4 regions of the Nitrobacter sp. TKz-YC02 genome follow, and region 2 is predicted to be linked to each of the others. Evidence: predicted binding sites of a transcription regulator. Region 2 holds the regulator's gene; each other region holds the start of a gene.
What was found. The regulator PhoB, encoded in region 2, activates phosphate uptake and scavenging genes when phosphate is short. The targets are predictions, from matches to a motif close to TGTCATNNANCTGTCAT.

Region 1: a site for PhoB is predicted at 2,914-2,930, ahead of ACM561_RS07845 (OprO/OprP family phosphate-selective porin). Genes of this name have one in related genera too.
Region 3: a site for PhoB is predicted at 3,164-3,180, ahead of ACM561_RS08365 (RNA degradosome polyphosphate kinase). Genes of this name have one in related genera too.
Region 4: a site for PhoB is predicted at 2,136-2,152, ahead of ACM561_RS11615 (PhoX family protein). Genes of this name have one in related genera too.

Annotation. Positions count from the first base shown of each region.
Region 1 is NZ_CP180728.1:1,648,787-1,653,024, reverse strand. It holds gene ACM561_RS07860 (DNA polymerase III subunit delta') at 1-451, shown strand, start outside; gene metG (methionine--tRNA ligase) at 504-2,492, shown strand; gene ACM561_RS07850 (hypothetical protein) at 2,652-2,789, shown strand; gene ACM561_RS07845 (OprO/OprP family phosphate-selective porin) at 3,131-4,238, shown strand, end outside.
Region 2 is NZ_CP180728.1:638,086-642,323, forward strand. It holds gene pstA (phosphate ABC transporter permease PstA) at 1-519, shown strand, start outside; gene pstB (phosphate ABC transporter ATP-binding protein PstB) at 516-1,334, shown strand; gene phoU (phosphate signaling complex protein PhoU) at 1,368-2,084, shown strand; gene phoB (phosphate regulon transcriptional regulator PhoB) at 2,106-2,810, shown strand; gene ACM561_RS03020 (GcrA family cell cycle regulator) at 3,060-3,566, opposite strand; gene ACM561_RS03025 (aspartate aminotransferase family protein) at 4,023-4,238, shown strand, end outside.
Region 3 is NZ_CP180728.1:1,769,871-1,774,108, reverse strand. It holds gene purN (phosphoribosylglycinamide formyltransferase) at 1-541, opposite strand, end outside; gene purM (phosphoribosylformylglycinamidine cyclo-ligase) at 569-1,642, opposite strand; gene ACM561_RS08375 (CDP-alcohol phosphatidyltransferase family protein) at 1,813-2,355, shown strand; gene ACM561_RS08370 (chromosomal replication initiator DnaA) at 2,421-3,101, shown strand; gene ACM561_RS08365 (RNA degradosome polyphosphate kinase) at 3,249-4,238, shown strand, end outside.
Region 4 is NZ_CP180728.1:2,446,686-2,450,923, forward strand. It holds gene ACM561_RS11615 (PhoX family protein) at 97-2,094, opposite strand; gene ACM561_RS11620 (DUF1348 family protein) at 2,368-2,841, shown strand; gene ACM561_RS11625 (L,D-transpeptidase) at 3,078-3,935, shown strand; gene ACM561_RS11630 (hypothetical protein) at 4,095-4,220, opposite strand.

The DNA.
Region 1 (4,238 bases), 1.0 Mb from region 2:
ACTTGCAGCGAACGATGTGATCCGCGCGGCCGCTGAGACAGCGCAGATCGCGCCCGACGATACGTCCTTGCAGGAAGTCGCCTACGCGGCCGAAGGAAGCGTCGCGCGGGCGTTGGCGCTCCTCGGAGGGGGTGCGCTGAAGCTTCATCAGCGGACGACGGCGTTGTTGAACAGCCTTCCGCAGGTCGACCCGGGCGAACTTCACGCGTTGGGGGACGCAATCAGCGGCAGTGAGCGCGCCTCGCTTGGCGCCTTCGTCGACAGTGTGGACCGTTGGATCGGCGAGCGACTCCGCACCAGCGATGCGAACGCCGATCTTCCTCATCTTGCACGGCTCGCGGAGGTATGGGAAAAGATCAATACCGCCGCACGCGAGACTGAAACTTACAATCTCGAGCGAAAACCACTGGTTTTTTCGGTGTTCGGGCTTCTCGCAGAAGCTACCCGATAAGCACTCGGCTTTTGACCGTTCTTTTTCCTGCCTGACCGATAAGGATTTTGTTGTGGCTCCCGCTAAGAAGAAACTGGCCAAGAAAGCCCGCGTGAAGGCGCGCAAGTCGCGTCCCGCCGCCACTGGCCGTAACCCGGCCGCGAAGGCGCGCAGCAAGAAGGCGGCTCGAAAGACCAGCAAACGCAAAAAGACGAACGCGAAGACGACGACAAAAGCTCGTGCGAAGAAACTCAAAAAGACAGCAAAAGCGCGTCTACCAAAAGGGACCAGCAAGACGGCAAAGAAGACGGTAAAGCGAGCGGCAAAGAAGCAGCCGACGAAAAAGCCCTCGAAAAAGGTCGCGGCGAAGAAAAAGGCTTCGGCGAAAAAAGCAGTGTCGAAGAAGGCTGCGCCGAAACGATCCGTCGCAAAGAATCCCGTGAAGAAGGCAAAGCCGCGAGCGCCGCGCACGGTCGGTACGACGACAAAACCGATCCTTTCGAGCACGGCGTCATCGCACACCAATACGTTCTATATCACCACGGCGATCGTTTATCCGAACGGCGCGCCGCACATCGGCCACGCATACGAGGCCATTGCCACCGATGCGCTCGCGCGTTTCCAAAGGTTGGACGGCAAGGATGTGTTCTTCCTCACCGGGACCGACGAGCACGGCCAGAAAATGGTGCAGACCGCGCAGCGGGAAAACATATCGGCCCTTGAACTCGCCACGCGAAACGCCGAACTGCTTCGTAAATTGGATGAGACGCTGAACATTTCGTTCGATCGGTTCATTCGCACTTCGGAACCCGCGCACCATGGCTCGGTCCAGGAAATCTGGAGGCGCATGGCAGCGAATGGCGATATCTACCTGTCGAGCTACGCCGGCTGGTATTCGGTACGCGACGAAGCCTATTACGCGGAGGACGAGACGCTCGTCGGCGACGACAATGTGCGGCGCGGACCGCAGGGCACGCCGGTCGAGTGGGTCGAGGAAAAAAGCTATTTCTTCAAGCTATCGGCCTATCAGGACAGGCTGCTTGCGCTGTACGAAAGCCAGCCTGACTTCATAGGTCCGGATTCTCGCCGCAACGAAGTGGTCAGCTTCGTGAAAGGCGGCCTGAAGGATTTGTCGATCTCGCGCACCAACTTCGACTGGGGCATCAAGGTGCCCGACGACCCCGAGCATGTCATGTACGTCTGGGTCGATGCGCTGACCAACTACATCACGGGCGTCGGTTTTCCAGACGAGAACGACCGCAACTGGCACTATTGGCCGGCCGACGTGCACATTATCGGCAAGGACATCATCCGCTTTCACGCGGTCTACTGGCCTGCTTTTCTGATGTCTGCGGGCATTCCCTTGCAGAAGCGGGTCTATGCCCATGGTTTCCTATTCAACCGCGGTGAGAAGATGTCGAAGTCGGTCGGCAATGTCGTCGATCCCTTCAGCCTCGCCGCGCAATACGGCGTCGATCAGGTGCGCTATTTCTTCCTGCGCGAGGTGCCGTTCGGGCAGGACGGCAGCTACAATCACGAGGCGATCGTGGCGCGCATCAATGCAGACCTTGCCAACGACTTCGGCAATCTCGCGCAACGCTCGCTGTCGATGATCGCCAAGCAGCATGACGGCGTACTGCCGGAGCCCGGAGACTTCAGCGACGCCGACAACGCGATCCTCGCACAGGCGGACGGCATGATCGCGATCACGCGCGAGGCGATGAATATGCAGCAAATTCACCAGGCGCTTAATGCAATCTGGTCCGTTGTCGCCGAAGCCAACCGCTATTTTGCGGGCGAGGCGCCCTGGGTCTTGGCCAAAACCAATCCGGCGCGGCAAAGGACGGTGTTGTATGTCACCGCCGAGGTGGTGCGCCAGATCGCGATTCTGGCCCAGCCCGCGATGCCTGTCGCCTGCGCAAAGTTGCTCGATATATTAGGTATCCCGCAAGGCGAACGAAGTTTCGCGATGCTTGGTGGTCAAATCCGGATCAAACCGGGCACGGCTTTGCCTGCGCCGGTGCCGGTGTTTCCGCGCTATGTCGAACCGTCCGCGGCCTGAACGGTTTACGCTTATGCTAGTCAACAGTCAGCGTGGTAACTGTTTCTGCCGGTTACGCACCATTGTGCCTCGTTACGCGGGCGGCCGCGTAGAATTGCGGCAGGCGTTACGGTCTCGAACCAGCGGCAGCACCGCTCGGTGGAGCGGATGGTGCACAACGTGCTGATCCCCGTGTGGGGCGACAAGGTCATTTCGGAAATCACGCGCCGCAACGTCGTCAAACTGATGGAAGAGATCAACAACCGGCCAGCGCCGATGTACGCCTTCGCGATGTTCGGCTGGACGCGGGCCCTTTGAAACGCGCGACCGGCACGAGTCGTAAGTCGAGCTCGAAGCAAAAATGTTTTGCCGCTCGGGCCACGAACCAGCTCCTAGGAAGCTGATGGCGGGACAGCAACACTCCAATACTTTAGCGGCGGAGTGGCACCGGTCTGTCACATACTTGCAATGGAACCCTTCTAGAGGTCTGCCCCAGTTGATTAAAAAAGGGGAAATGACCGATGCTGACGTGGGGCGAGAAGGGAAAAATTCGTCAATCAAGAACGAAGGCCAACGCAATGTCTCGGAAAGGGACGGCGCGCCGAGAGCACGGGAAATTCATTTCCGTAGGCACGAAGTTGCTTTTTGGAGCCATCGGCTTGGCCGGCACAGTCAGCACTGCACAAGCGAGCGCACAGACCGTGACTCCGGAACAGGTCGAAGATTTGCAAAGGCAAATTAGCGTGCTGGAAAAGAAGCTCGAAAGCGTTCAGCACAAGACCTTCCTGAACGCCAGCGCCGGTTATATGCCGACAAAGGGGACATTCGCACCACCGGACGTTCTGGTGTCGATGAAAGGTAACTCTCCTCGTTTCTGCACCGCCGATGGATACAACTGCGTCGGCATCACCGGTCGTCTGCACTTCGATGTCGGGGGTTATGACTACAGGCCGAACTCGGCGGCAACCGTGCCGCAGAACCTGCAGGACGGCGTCAACGCACGCCGCGCACGTATCGGTATCACCGGCGTATTCGCACGCGACTGGGTATATGCGTTGATCGGCGAATTCGGCGGCTCTCAGGACGGCACGGGGACGATCAACAACGCCTTTGTGTCATACAAGGGCTTCAAAAACACGAGCATCGACTTCGGCTATATGAAAGTGATGTGGAGCCTCGAACAGGCCACCAGTTCGAACAACATCACATTCATGGAGCGCTCCTCTGCGCAAGTGATGGCTGCCGACCTCGGTGCCGGCGGCCAACGCGCCGCCGTCGGGGTCATCAAATACGACAAGTGGTGGTGGGTCGCCGGCTACCTGACGGGACCCGAGCGCGCCTATGATCACACGCTGCGCGTACCCTATTCAGCGGTTGGCCGTCTGGTTTTCACGCCGATCAACACCGATGCCGCGACCTTTCTGTTCGGCGGCGAGGTGCTCTATCTCGCCGACACCGGCGGCGCCCCTGGCGTCAATGACCTCCGGTTGCGCGAACGCATCGAACTTCGCATCGATCCGACCCGGGTGCTCGACACCCATAACATTGGCAATGTCAATGACGTGCGGGTGCTAAGTGCCGAAGTCGGCGGTGCCATCGGCCCTTTCCATGCCCAAGGCGAATATTTCGACTATAGCGTCTCCCGCCTCGGGGGGGCCTCCGACCTTCATTTCGCGGGAGGTTACGTTCAGGCCGGCTACATCCTCACCGGTGAAAAGCGCAAATACCTCCAACATGACGCTGCGTTCGGCGGTGTGCACCCTACCA
Region 2 (4,238 bases):
AACGACATCCTTCTCAGTGCGCCTTCAATCATCATCGGTTTGTTCGTATACGGCGCGGTGGTGGTCCCGATGGGAGGATTCTCGGCGCTCGCGGGGTCACTTGCGCTCGCTGTGATCGTCATTCCGATCGTGGTGCGCACCACCGAGGACATGCTGAGCCTGGTACCGAACTCGCTGCGTGAGGCGGCCTCCGCGCTCGGCTTACCGCGCTCGCTCGTCATCAAGCGCATCGCCTATCGCGCCGCGCGAACCGGCCTGATCACCGGCGTGCTGCTTGCCACCGCGCGCGTTGCCGGCGAGACCGCGCCGCTGTTATTTACCGCGCTGAACAACCAATTCTTCAGCATGGACCTGACCAACCCGGTCGCTAACCTTCCTGTCACCATCAACAACTTCGTGCAGAGCCCTTACGTCTACTGGAAAGAACTGGCGTGGAGCGCCGCGCTGTTGATCACCTTGGCGGTATTGGTGCTGAACATCATTGCGAGGTTGATGGGCTCTGAGAGGATCGCAAAATGACCCACGGTTCCGTCGCCGCCTCAGGCTCGGCTGCTCCACCGCCGGTGATTGATCCGGTCATTCCGGTGAAGATCGATGCTCTTAACCTCAATTTCTATTACGGCCAGCATCATGCGCTAAAGAACGTCAACCTGTCGATCGCCGGCAACCGCGTGACGGCCTTCATCGGACCCTCGGGTTGCGGAAAATCGACCCTGCTTCGCATCTTCAACCGCATGTACGACCTGTACCCCGGCCAGCGCGTCGAAGGGCGCGTGTTACTGGACAACAGCAACATCCTGGACCCCAAGCTCGATCTTAATCTTCTGCGGGCTCGGGTGGGCATGGTGTTCCAGAAGCCGACACCGTTTCCGATGACGATCTATGACAACATTGCGTTTGGTATCCGCTTGTACGAGAGGCTGCCGAAATCGGAAATGGACGATCGGGTGGAAAAGGCACTGCGGGACGGCGCCTTGTGGAACGAGGTCAAGGACAAGCTCAATGCGAGCGGACTCAGCCTCTCCGGTGGTCAGCAGCAGCGCCTGTGCATCGCGCGGACCGTTGCGGTGCGGCCCGAGGTGATCCTGTTCGATGAGCCGTGCTCGGCTCTTGACCCGATCTCAACGGCCAAAATCGAAGAGCTGATCGATGAGCTGAAAAGGCACTACACGATTGCGATCGTTACCCATAATATGCAGCAGGCGGCGCGCGTATCGGACTACACCGCGTTCATGTATCTCGGCGAGCTGATCGAATTCGGTCCGACCAACAAGCTGTTCACATCGCCCTTAGATCGCCGCACCCAGGATTACATCACCGGCCGTTTCGGCTGAGGCTGCGTGCGGAGACGCGAGGAGAATTTTGATATGGCTTTCGAACACACCGCCAAGGCGTTCGACGACGACCTCCAGGAACTGACGCGGCTGGTGTCCGAAATGGGCGGACTGGCTGAACGGCAGATCGTGGAATCCTTGGACGCGTTGATCCGCCGCGACGTTGCATTGGGTGCTCGCGTCGTGGCCGCCGATGCCGAAATCGACAAGCTGCAGCGCATGATCGAGGAACGCGCCATGCTGACTATCGCTCGGCGACAACCGATGGCCGTGGATCTGCGCGAGATCGTCGGTGCCATGCGAGTTGCTATCGATCTGGAGCGCATCGGCGATCTCGCCAAGAACATGGGCAAGCGCGTGGTTGCGATCGATAGCGATTTCCGCCCGCTGAAACTGATCCGCGGTCTCGAGCATATGACCGATCTCGTGCGGTCTCAGGTCAAGTCGGTGCTCGACGCTTATGCGGCGCACGATCTGCCTTCGGCGATGGCGGTCTGGAAAGGGGACGAGGAAGTGGATGCTATCTGCACCTCTTTGTTCCGCGAGCTCCTGACTTACATGATGGAGGATCCGCGGAACATCGGGTTCTGCATTCATCTCATGTTCTGCGCCAAGAACATCGAGAGAATCGGCGACCACGCCACCAACATTGCCGAGACGGTGTTCTACATGATCGAGGGTCAGCAGATTCTCGACAAGCGTCCCAAGGGGGATATGACTGGTTTCGCATCGGCGACTCCACAGAACTGAAACGGGATCAGGCGAGATACGATGGGTGCACGCATTCTGGTAGTGGAAGACGAGGAAGCGTTGACGACGCTGCTGCGTTACAATCTTGAAGCCGAAGGTTATGAGGTCGAAACGGTAACGCGGGGCGATGAGGCGGATACGCGGCTGAAAGAGCGCATCCCCGATCTTGTGGTGTTGGACTGGATGCTGCCGGGCCTGTCCGGCATCGAGCTATGCCGCCGGCTGCGGGCGCGTCCCGAAACCAAGCAGCTTCCGATCATCATGCTCACCGCTCGCGGCGAGGAGAGCGAGCGGGTGCGAGGGCTTGCGACCGGCGCCGACGACTACGTGGTCAAGCCGTTCTCGGTGCCGGAGCTCCTGGCGAGGGTGAAAAGCCTGCTGCGGCGCGCGAGTCCGGCGCGGCTGGCATCGATCCTGATCTTTGGCGACCTCGAGCTCGACCGCGACAGGCACCGCGTTACGCGTTCAGGTCGTCCGATCGATCTTGGCCCGACCGAGTATCGGCTGTTGGAGTTTTTTCTCGAGCATCCCGGCCGGGTGTTCAGCCGCGAGCAATTGCTCAACAGTGTCTGGGGTCGTGACGTCTATATCGACGAGCGCACCGTCGACGTTCACATCGGACGACTGCGCAAACTGCTCAGTCCGGGTGGTGAGGCGGATCCGATCCGCACGGTGCGTGGTGCAGGCTACGCGTTGGACGAGCAGTTCGCGAGCGCGACTGAGTAAGCGGGGATAGCTGAAAAGCGTCGATAATCGTCGTGATGCTGCGCTAGAGCATTTTGTTTTTGATTGAATTCTCAACGAAGGTTGAGATGTTGTTTTGACGCGTTTCCTTCACGCGAACCGGCATCGACTTCACTCGAAAACGCTATAAAGCGTCAACCGCGGCTTCCCGCAGATCTACGATCTGCTTGGACGCAAAACGACATGGCCGGCTCAAGCCTGGCTATGACGAGATTTGAAGTTACGCTGTGATTACCGCGCTTTCGGCGCTTGGCGGCGACGGTCGGCGGCGGGCTGATAGGCGATACGCGAGTGGTGCGCGCAATAGGGCAGGCCGGTTAGAGCCTTGCCACCGCAGAAGAAGAATTCCGGACTCGAGGGGTCGCCAACCGGCCAATGGCAAGTGGCTTCGCTGAGTTCGAGTAGCGATAGCCGCTGGCTCATAGGCACGACATTGTCGTAGGCAATCGGGTCTGGCTCGAGTTCAATCTCGAAGGCTTGCGCGAGCGCGGTATTTCCCCGGGAGACAGGGCGGGACACCCGCATCATGTGCTGGGCCGGACGGGCCTTGCGCGGCCGCGGCACCGTGGACGAAGGGCTCTTGGCGCGGCCCGATAGACCCAACCGGTGCACTTTGCCGATCACCGCGTTACGCGTCACGTTGCCGAGTTCGGCGGCGATCTGACTTGCGGAAAGTCCCGCTTCCCAAAGCTTCTTCAGTTGTTCGACACGGTCGTCGGTCCAGGTTATCACCGTCATCGCACATTGTTCCCTTGTTTAATGCGTGCCTCCCGCAAGGCCGCGCACCTGAAGCGCCCCCTGAGAAACTCGTGTCGGCAGAATCCCTTAACCCTCGCCGGGCGGGAAAACGCCCGGGCGCTTACGCTGAGAACAGGGACCGATCGAGGATCAAAACGCCGCACGAGATGTCGTATTCGACAAGCCTAAGGCTACAATATGCCGTGACTCACGCGCAAGAGTCGGGCCTTACGGCGTCCACATGTTCTGCAAGGAAAATGAGAGAATCGGCTCATTCTGCGACTTTCCCGCATCACCGAAGCACAAGTGGAATATTGACAGTAATCGCCGCGCACCTAGAATAACCGTCGCGTGCCGCCTTGAAAGGCGGCACATTTCGTTTCCGGGGCTGACAGTTCGTTGGTCGCGCTACAGCGCAGCCGAGCCGTTCCGCTTCCCATCAACCGGCAAATCGTCATGACTACAGCAGCGGCGTCTCATCTATTACCCGTTTTCGCAAGGGCCGATCTTTCATTCGAGAGCGGCGAGGGAGCTTGGTTGCTTGGCTCCGACGGCGGACGCTATCTCGATTTCACCAGTGGCGTTGCCGTGAATGCGCTTGGCCATTGCCACCCGCATCTCGTCGCCGCGCTTCAGGCGCAGGCGGCAAAGCTCTGGCACGTCTCGAACCTT
Region 3 (4,238 bases), 1.1 Mb from region 2:
GGTAGATACGATGCTCGATCTCCAGCACGCGTGCGGCCAGTATCTCAGCTGTATCGTCGTCGCGGACGGTCACCGCGCCCTGCATGATGATGGGGCCGGCATCTGTTTCCGCAACAACGAAATGAACCGTGGCGCCAGAGATCTTCACGCCTGCGCGCAGGGCCTGACCGTGGGGGTCGAGTCCTCGGAATGATGGAAGCAACGAGGGATGGATGTTGAGCATTCGCCCATGCCAACGTTGGACGAACTCAGCAGTGAACAGCCGCATGAAACCGCCGAGGCAGATGAATTCGATGCGCTTGTCGTCCAGAGCGGATTGCAGTTTGGCCTCGAACGCCACGCGATCCTTGCCAAATGGCTTGCTTTCAATGACGAGGGTCTCGATGCCGGCTGCTCCAGCTCTGGCGAGGCCCGCCGCGTCGGCCTTATTGGAAATGACGACCGCGATCTCAGCCGGAAAGTCCGGGGCTTCGGCGGCTTCCACCAGCGCCATCATGTTCGATCCGCGTCCGGAAATCAGGATGGCGACACGGCGTTTCATGCTCTCATTCCCTGCGGGGGCGCGTTTCTACATCGCGAGATCGAGGTGGCCGTCGTAAATGACACGTCCATCATCGCCGGCGACGATCACATCACCGAGCAACGAAACGCGTTCACCGGCCTGCGCCAGCACGTCCGCGACTTGCTGAACCGCATCACGGCGCACGATCGCGATCATGCCGATACCGCAATTGAAGGTTCGAAGCATTTCGCGTTCGGCTATGCTGCCCTGATGCGCCAGCCATTTGAATACCGGAAGTACCGTCAACCTGGCGAGATCGATCCGCACACCGAGTCCTTCGGGCAGTACGCGAGGAATGTTGTCGGTGAAACCGCCTCCGGTGATGTGGGCAAGCCCTTTCACCGCGCCGGTTTCGCGGATCGCGCGCAGGCAGGATTTGACGTAAAGCCGGGTGGGGGTAAGCAGCGCGCCTCCCAAGGTCGTAACCGGGGCAAAAGGCGCTGGAGCGGCGAGGGCGGTTCCCGAAACTTCGACAATCTTGCGGACCAGCGAATAGCCGTTGGAATGCACACCGGACGACGCAAGTCCGATCACCGCATCTCCGGCGACGATATCGCGGGTTGGCAACAGAGCGCCGCGCTCCACCCCGCCGACTGCGAAGCCAGCAAGGTCGTAGTCGCCGTCCTTGTAGAGACCCGGCATTTCGGCCGTTTCCCCACCGATCAGGGCGCAACCCGCCTCCCGGCAACCTTCCGCGATCCCGGCCACGATCGCCGCGGTCGTTTCGGGATCAAGCTTGCCGCAGGCAAAATAATCAAGGAAGAACAACGGCTCCGCACCTTGCACGACGAGATCGTTGACGGACATGGCGACAAGATCGATGCCGATGGTATCGTGCATACCGGTTTCGATTGCGATCTTGACCTTGGTTCCGACCCCGTCGTTGGCCGCGACCAAAATCGGGTCCGTAAATCCGGCGGCCTTGAGATCAAACAGTCCGCCGAACCCGCCGATTTCAGCATCCGCGCCGGCGCGAGCGGTCGCGCGAACCATCGGCTTGATGAGGTCAACCAGCCGGTTGCCGGCGTCGATATCGACACCTGCCCCAGCATAGGTAAGGCCATCGTTCTTGTCGGTCATGCAGCAGCGCCCGAAGACATTTTCCGGCTGGTTACGTCGGATTGCGGACTTGCGCAATGGCTCGCACGGGCTGTCCGCATATACTATGTAGACAAGGGCCGATCCCTTCGGCAAAGCCTTGTCTCCCGAAGGTTTTGTGCGGAAACCATCCGGAGCCTGGGAAACGTCGCGTGAGTATTCCAAATATCATTACGCTCGGGCGCATTCTGCTCGTGCCAGTCATTATCTGGGCTATCGCCTCCAATCAGATGGAAATCGCGTTTGCCATCTTTGTGGTTGCCGGCGTCAGCGATGCGGTGGACGGGTTTTTAGCCAAGCGCTTCAATATGGCAAGTGAACTGGGCGCACTTCTGGATCCATTGGCCGACAAGGCGCTGCTGGTCTCGATCTTCGTGACGCTCGGCATCTTAGGGGCCGTTCCCATTTGGCTCGTTATTCTGGTGGTCTCGCGCGACATCATGATCGTCGGGGCCGTGATCGTGTCGTGGCTGTTCAACAAGCCGGTGCCCATGAAGCCGCTGCTGGTTTCGAAGCTCAATACGGGGGCGCAGGTCGGGTTCGCGGCGTTGGTGCTGGCGGCGCTGGGATTCGGATTTGATTCCTCGCCCTACGATACCTTTCTGATGGCCGCCATCGCGATCTTGACCCTGGTTTCCGTCTCTTTCTATCTCGTTGAGTGGGTGCGTCACATGAGCACCATCGATCCGAAATGAAGATGGCACGGCGCGCTCCAGTTGGCGTTATTGGTCCGGTGTGGAGTTTGTAGTGGAGTAGATGCTTGGCAAGCCGCCCTCCCTCCCGTCAGCTCGCATTCGCGCTGCCACACGCTGAAAGCTTTTCGCGAGACGACTTTCTGGAAGGTCACGCGAACGCGGCGGCGCTATCGCTGATTGAGAGCTGGCCGGAGTGGCCGAACAGGATCATGTTGCTGGCCGGTCCCGAAGGTTGCGGCAAGAGCCATCTCGCGACGATCTGGGCGGAGCAGGCGGGCGCGCGCTCCATAAGCGCGCGAAGCCTGACTGCAGCGACAGTACCGGCTGCTTTGGCGACAGGGGCGCTCGTCGTGGAGGACATTAATCCGCAAGCCTTCGACGAGCTGGCAATGTTTCACCTGATAAATCTTGCCCGTGAAGAGGCCGCGTTCGTGCTGATCACGGCGCGAGTTACTCCGGCCGCGATGGAGATCAGGTTGCGCGATCTCCGTTCGCGACTCCGCGCGGTGCCGGTCGTGACGTTGATGCCGCCTGACGATCAGCTATTCCGGGCGCTGATCGTGAAGTTCTCCGCGGACCGCCAAATGAACATCGACGAAGCGGTCGTCAATTATATCGCAACCCGAACCGAACGATCATTTGCTGCCGCTCGCCTCGCCGTCGAACAACTCGATACCGAATCGTTACGGCTTGGCAGACCTGTGACTCGCGCGCTCGCCGCCGAACTGCTGCGGAATCACGACTGAAGCCATACGACTCGGCACCCCTCCGGCTCACCCTTGACGCCACGACCTTCCGTAACATCAAATGTCATGGAAAGGTCATTGAGCTGGCCCATGGTTTGCAGCTGCGCCGCGCCCGCACGACCAACGAGATACGGAACCGTCATATCAATGGATTCAGTTCAAACTATTGCTACCGAAGAAAAAAGGCCGGAGCCGCAACTGGACTCCGCAATCCGCACCAGCCCGGAACGGTTCATCAATCGGGAGCTGTCCTGGCTGCATTTCAATCGTCGCGTACTTGAGGAATCCGTCAATGCCGGCCACCCCGCGCTCGAACGCGTCCGCTTCCTGTCGATTTCCGCCAATAACCTTGACGAGTTCTTCATGGTTCGCGTTGCCGGTATCAAGGCACAGGTCCGGGAAGGGATTACCGAGCGCAGCCCGGACGGGCTACCGCCGTCGGAGCAACTTATTCTCATCAACGAGACGGTCTCAAGGCTCGCGAGCGATCAACAGGCGATCTGGCGAGATCTCCGTAATGTGCTGACCGAAGTCGGGATCGTCCTGATCGATGGCAAGGACGTCACCAAAGCCGAGCGTAGCTGGATCGCGGATCACTTCCTGCACAATATTTTCCCCTTACTGACGCCGCTCGCTATCGATCCGGCCCACCCCTTTCCGTTCATTCCAAGTCTTGGCTTCACCATCGCGCTGCAACTGGCGCGCACCTCCGATGGCAAGCCGATGAATGCGTTGATCCGCATGCCAGGAAAGATCGACCGGTTTCTGAGGCTGCCGCCAGTCAGCAAGGACGACCCCGTCAGGTTGATCACGCTTGAAGGCGCCACCAGCCTGTTCATCAACCGGCTGTTTCCGGGTTACACCGTCAAGGGACAGGGCGCGTTTCGCATCATCCGGGATTCCGAACTGGAGATCGAGGAGGAGGCGGAGGATCTGGTTCGCCTGTTCGAAACCGCATTGAAACGCCGCCGCCGCGGCTCCGTCATCCGGCTCGAGATCGAAGCCGCTATGCCGGCCGAGCTACGTGCATTCGTTCAACGAGCGTTATCGGCGGCCGACGACGAAGTATTGCTGGTGGATGGTGTCCTGGCCATGAACGAGCTGTCGCAACTCACACGGCTTGATCGGTCAGACCTT
Region 4 (4,238 bases), 1.8 Mb from region 2:
GAAGCGTTGGCCGATCATCGCTCACAACCCTCCCCCGTCTGAGATCGTATCTCGTCATCATTCGGGCATCGCTGCACAGTGGTGTGAGCAGACCGATCAAGCTCCGACGATACCACCATCCTCGCGGGTAATCACAAGCGTCGCCGACCGCGGCACTGCTGAACCGCCGGCTGGCCAGTGGCTACCAAGACGTCCTTGCGCAAACTCATCGGCGCTCGTATGCGCACCTGGATGCTGGACGTTGACGAACATGGTGCGGCCGTCCGGCGTCGTCGTCACGCCAGTGATCTCCTGCCCCAGCGGTCCTGTCAGAAATCGACGAATCTCTCCCGTCAGTGGATCTGCGCATAGCATTGCGTTGTTTCCGAACGGCTCATAGCGGCCCTTGTTCAATGCGCAGTCGCCAATGTCGGTCTGGATCCACAATCGGCCGTTGGCGTCGAACCACAGCCCATCAGGACAAGCGAACAGGCTGTTATCGTCCAGCGGACGCCCAGTCAGGTCGCGGCCAGAGGCCGGGTCGCCACCAATGACAAACAGATCCCAGCGGAAGCTTATCGCTGCGTGGTCAGCGCCTTCTTCGGTCCAACGCACGATATGCCCGAAATAATTCTCAGCGCGTGGATTTGCCTTGTCGACCTCATCCGGCTTGCGCTTAACATTGCTCGTGAGACTGAAGTAGACCGCGCCGGTCGTTGGCTCAATCGCACCCGATTCCGGCCGGTCCATACGGGTGGCGCCGACATGTTTCGCCGCGGCGCGGGTGTTGACCAGCACCTCGGCCTGACTGCTGAATCCGTTTTCAGACGTCAGGCCGTTCTGACCAACCGCAAGCGCCAGCCAGTCGCCGCTCCCGTCATCATTGAACCGCGCGACATATAGCGTTCCGTCATCGAGCAGATGGCCGCCCGCGCTGGCGTTGCTATAGGGCTGCGCGCTGACGAATTTGTAAATGAACTGGAACATGGCATCGTCGCCAGAATAGCAGACCAGCGGCTTGCCTTCGATCGTCGGCGCGAAGACAACACCCTCATGCGCGAAGCGCCCCAGCGCGGTGCGCTTGACCGGTACCGCACCGGGTCGCGATGGATCGATCTCCACCATCCAGCCGAAGGCGTTTGGCTCGTTGCGATAGTCCTCGGCCGGGCTTTGCGCTTTGCGCGAGGCATCGAAGCGAACGAAAGCATCGTCGCCGTTGTCGGCCAGTTCCCAATGATAGCGCGTCTTGCCGCGCGGCACCCGATACTGGCTGTGTTCCCGCGGCTGATCCGGCTTGCCTTCCTTGCTGTCGTCGTTGCGAAAATACAGCGCCCAGTTCTCTTCTGCGGCAAGATAGGTGTTCCACGGTGTCGCGCTCGACGCACAATTGCTCAGCGTACCGCGTACGCAGGTGCCGTCTGGGCTGTATTTCGTTTTGACGAAGTCGCTCCCGCGCACGGGTCCAGCCAGCTCCATCGGCGTGAGCGCCGTGACGCGGCGATTGCGAGGATCGGCGACAGTCGCCCATCGGCCACCGGCCTCGCGGCGGATTCGAACGACACTAACACCATGCGCATTCATTTCCTTGAGCACCTCGTCAGCCGGTCGGCGGCCATCGATGAGATATGCATCTTCGGCGCAGAGTTTGAGACCGGAGGCGGAGATGTGCACTAACCGCGGCTCGACGTATTCGTGGTTGATAACAAGTAGCCCGTCATCGGTATGGCCATCGATTGCGAAGAAATGCATCCCGTCATGGTGACTACCGACCTGCATCGCCTGATCCTCGCCGCTGTTGTCGATCGTGAAGGCTGGCATGCGACCCAGGATTGGCTCACCCCATGGCAGGATGAACTGCACGCGGTATCCTTCGGGGACGGCCACTCTATCGGCACGGCTGACCGGGACTGCTTTGAAATCGAGGCGGCCCTCGCCGGCTCTTCCATCACCAGGGCGGACGAACAACGCGGCGACCGCTGTAGCCAGCGCGCCAGCGAGCACGTCCCGGCGCTTCAAACGCCGCACGACAAGATCGCCAAAACGCGGGTTTCCAGTCTCAAGGCATGGTGGCTCATCACCGCCGTCGCCGCGAATAATCTCGATGGTCTGGCTCATCTCGGACCTCAAATAAAAGGGTTCGAAATTACCGCTGCTGTATGACAGTTAGTTCACGCCATCAATGGCAGGCGAAAATGGTCTAAGCCCGATGGTTCTATAAGGACGATCTGAAAGATCAGCTTGGCCATTTGATTAGTCCCTTTTATTGTTCCTGCTCCAAGGACGAACTGCTCACACAATTCCGGCAACGCTCTGGAATTTCTGATCACACCGGCCACGACTGAAAATCGGGCCTGCGTGCCATCGCTAACATCAACAGGAGAATTACAAATGTCCGAAGTTCGTCCGCCAGTCCCGCCGTTCACGCACGAAACCGCAGTCCTCAAGGTGCGAGGAGCCGAGGACGGCTGGAATTCCCGCAATCCAGAAAAGGTCAGCCTCGCATATACTTTGGACAGCCGCTGGCGGAATCGGAATGAGATTTTCTCCGGCCGCAAGGCGATCGTCGAGTTCCTGACCCGCAAATGGGAGAAGGAACGAGAATATCGCCTCATCAAGGAATTGTGGGCATTCAGCGATTCACGCATCGCCGTGCGCTTTGCGTACGAATGGCAAGACGCGGGCGGCAATTGGTTTCGCTCTTACGGTAACGAAAACTGGCAGTTCAACGAAGCTGGCCTCATGGCTGTTCGCCATGCCAGCATCAACGACCTCTCGATCACAGAGAACGCACGCCTCTTCCATTGGGCTATCGGCGGCCGCCGCCCGGATGATCATCCGAGCCTGAGTGATCTCAATCTTTGAGTATCCTAGATCTCCTGCCTCCTCGGCCACGCACCGTGTTCTTCAGGTCGCCGATCGCGGTGAAGCGGGTTGTCCCGCTTACCGCAACCTCTGTAGTGCGGAGATTAGAGACCGATTTTGGTTTGCCAAACGAGCATTAACGACGCCTGACGATCTCCGGCCCAAGCGGAATCGCTTCAAAGTTTATTATAATTTGCTGAGATACTTCTTCCCACAAAACGGATCTGGGAAGAAATATGGGTAAGCGGGCCAAACGTGGAAAGACAGAATCGATAACACTTCCGGTCGCAGGAAGAGTTGCGGTCGGCGTCATGGCCGCTGCCGCATTGGGGTACATTTTTCTGTCTCGCCCTGCGAGCGTCGAACCAATACGGAGGCCGTCCGCGCGCTCAGTCCAGGCACCGTCGACTCCGGCTCACGTATCAACTTCAGTTCGTGCAGCGTCAACTCAAGCTGCAATCCCTGCCCCGACGCCTCGGGTCGAAACACCAAAAGCCGCTGACGCTCCCGGTAGACTTGTTCGGCAGGTGGTTGACTACGTCAGCCACCAGACGCCAGGCACGGTCATCATCGATACAGGAAACACATTCCTTTATCTCGTTTTGAACGACGGGCAAGCGATGCGCTACGGTATCGGTGTTGGCCGCAAAGGTTTTACATGGTCCGGCGAGCAAGCTGTGGCCCGCAAAACAGAATGGCCGGATTGGCGTCCACCTGCAGAGATGCTGTCTCGTCAGCCTTATCTGCCACGCTTTATGGCAGGCGGTCCCGGCAATCCACTCGGCGCTCGGGCGATGTATCTGGGCGAGACCGAATATAGGATTCACGGCACCAACAAGCCCGATACGATTGGTAAGCGGGTTTCGTCCGGCTGTATTCGGCTGACCAATGAGGACGTGATGGACCTTTATGAACGAGTGAAAGTCGGAGCGAAAGTGATCGTGCTTCCGGTAACCGCTGCTCAGCGACCATTGCAGGGAACCCCGTCCGACCCCGCCTTCCGATCGCCGGACCCGGCATTGCCATCGAACCGGCCCTCGGCAACCAACACGCTGGCGCCATCATCTCGACCGAAGATGGCCAAGGCTCAGTAACTTCACCCGCAGCCTATGTTCCTATTCGAGAGTTAAATGGGTGATGCGGGGACTAAATAGTCGTCGACAGACCCGGAGCGCCCCGTTTGGTCGAAGCGGGCGTGGATGGCGCGTAAGAGGCGAAGACAACGCCAGCGATCAGACGCCAGCGTGGATCCACTACAATTCTGAAGGATCATCCGGCCTTAGATAAGGGCCATAGAGCACGTCCTGCCGCCACTCATAGAGCTTCACAACAACAGCACCCATCGCAACCACAACAAAAAATAGAGCTACCTCGAACATCGTCGATCTCCAATCGTG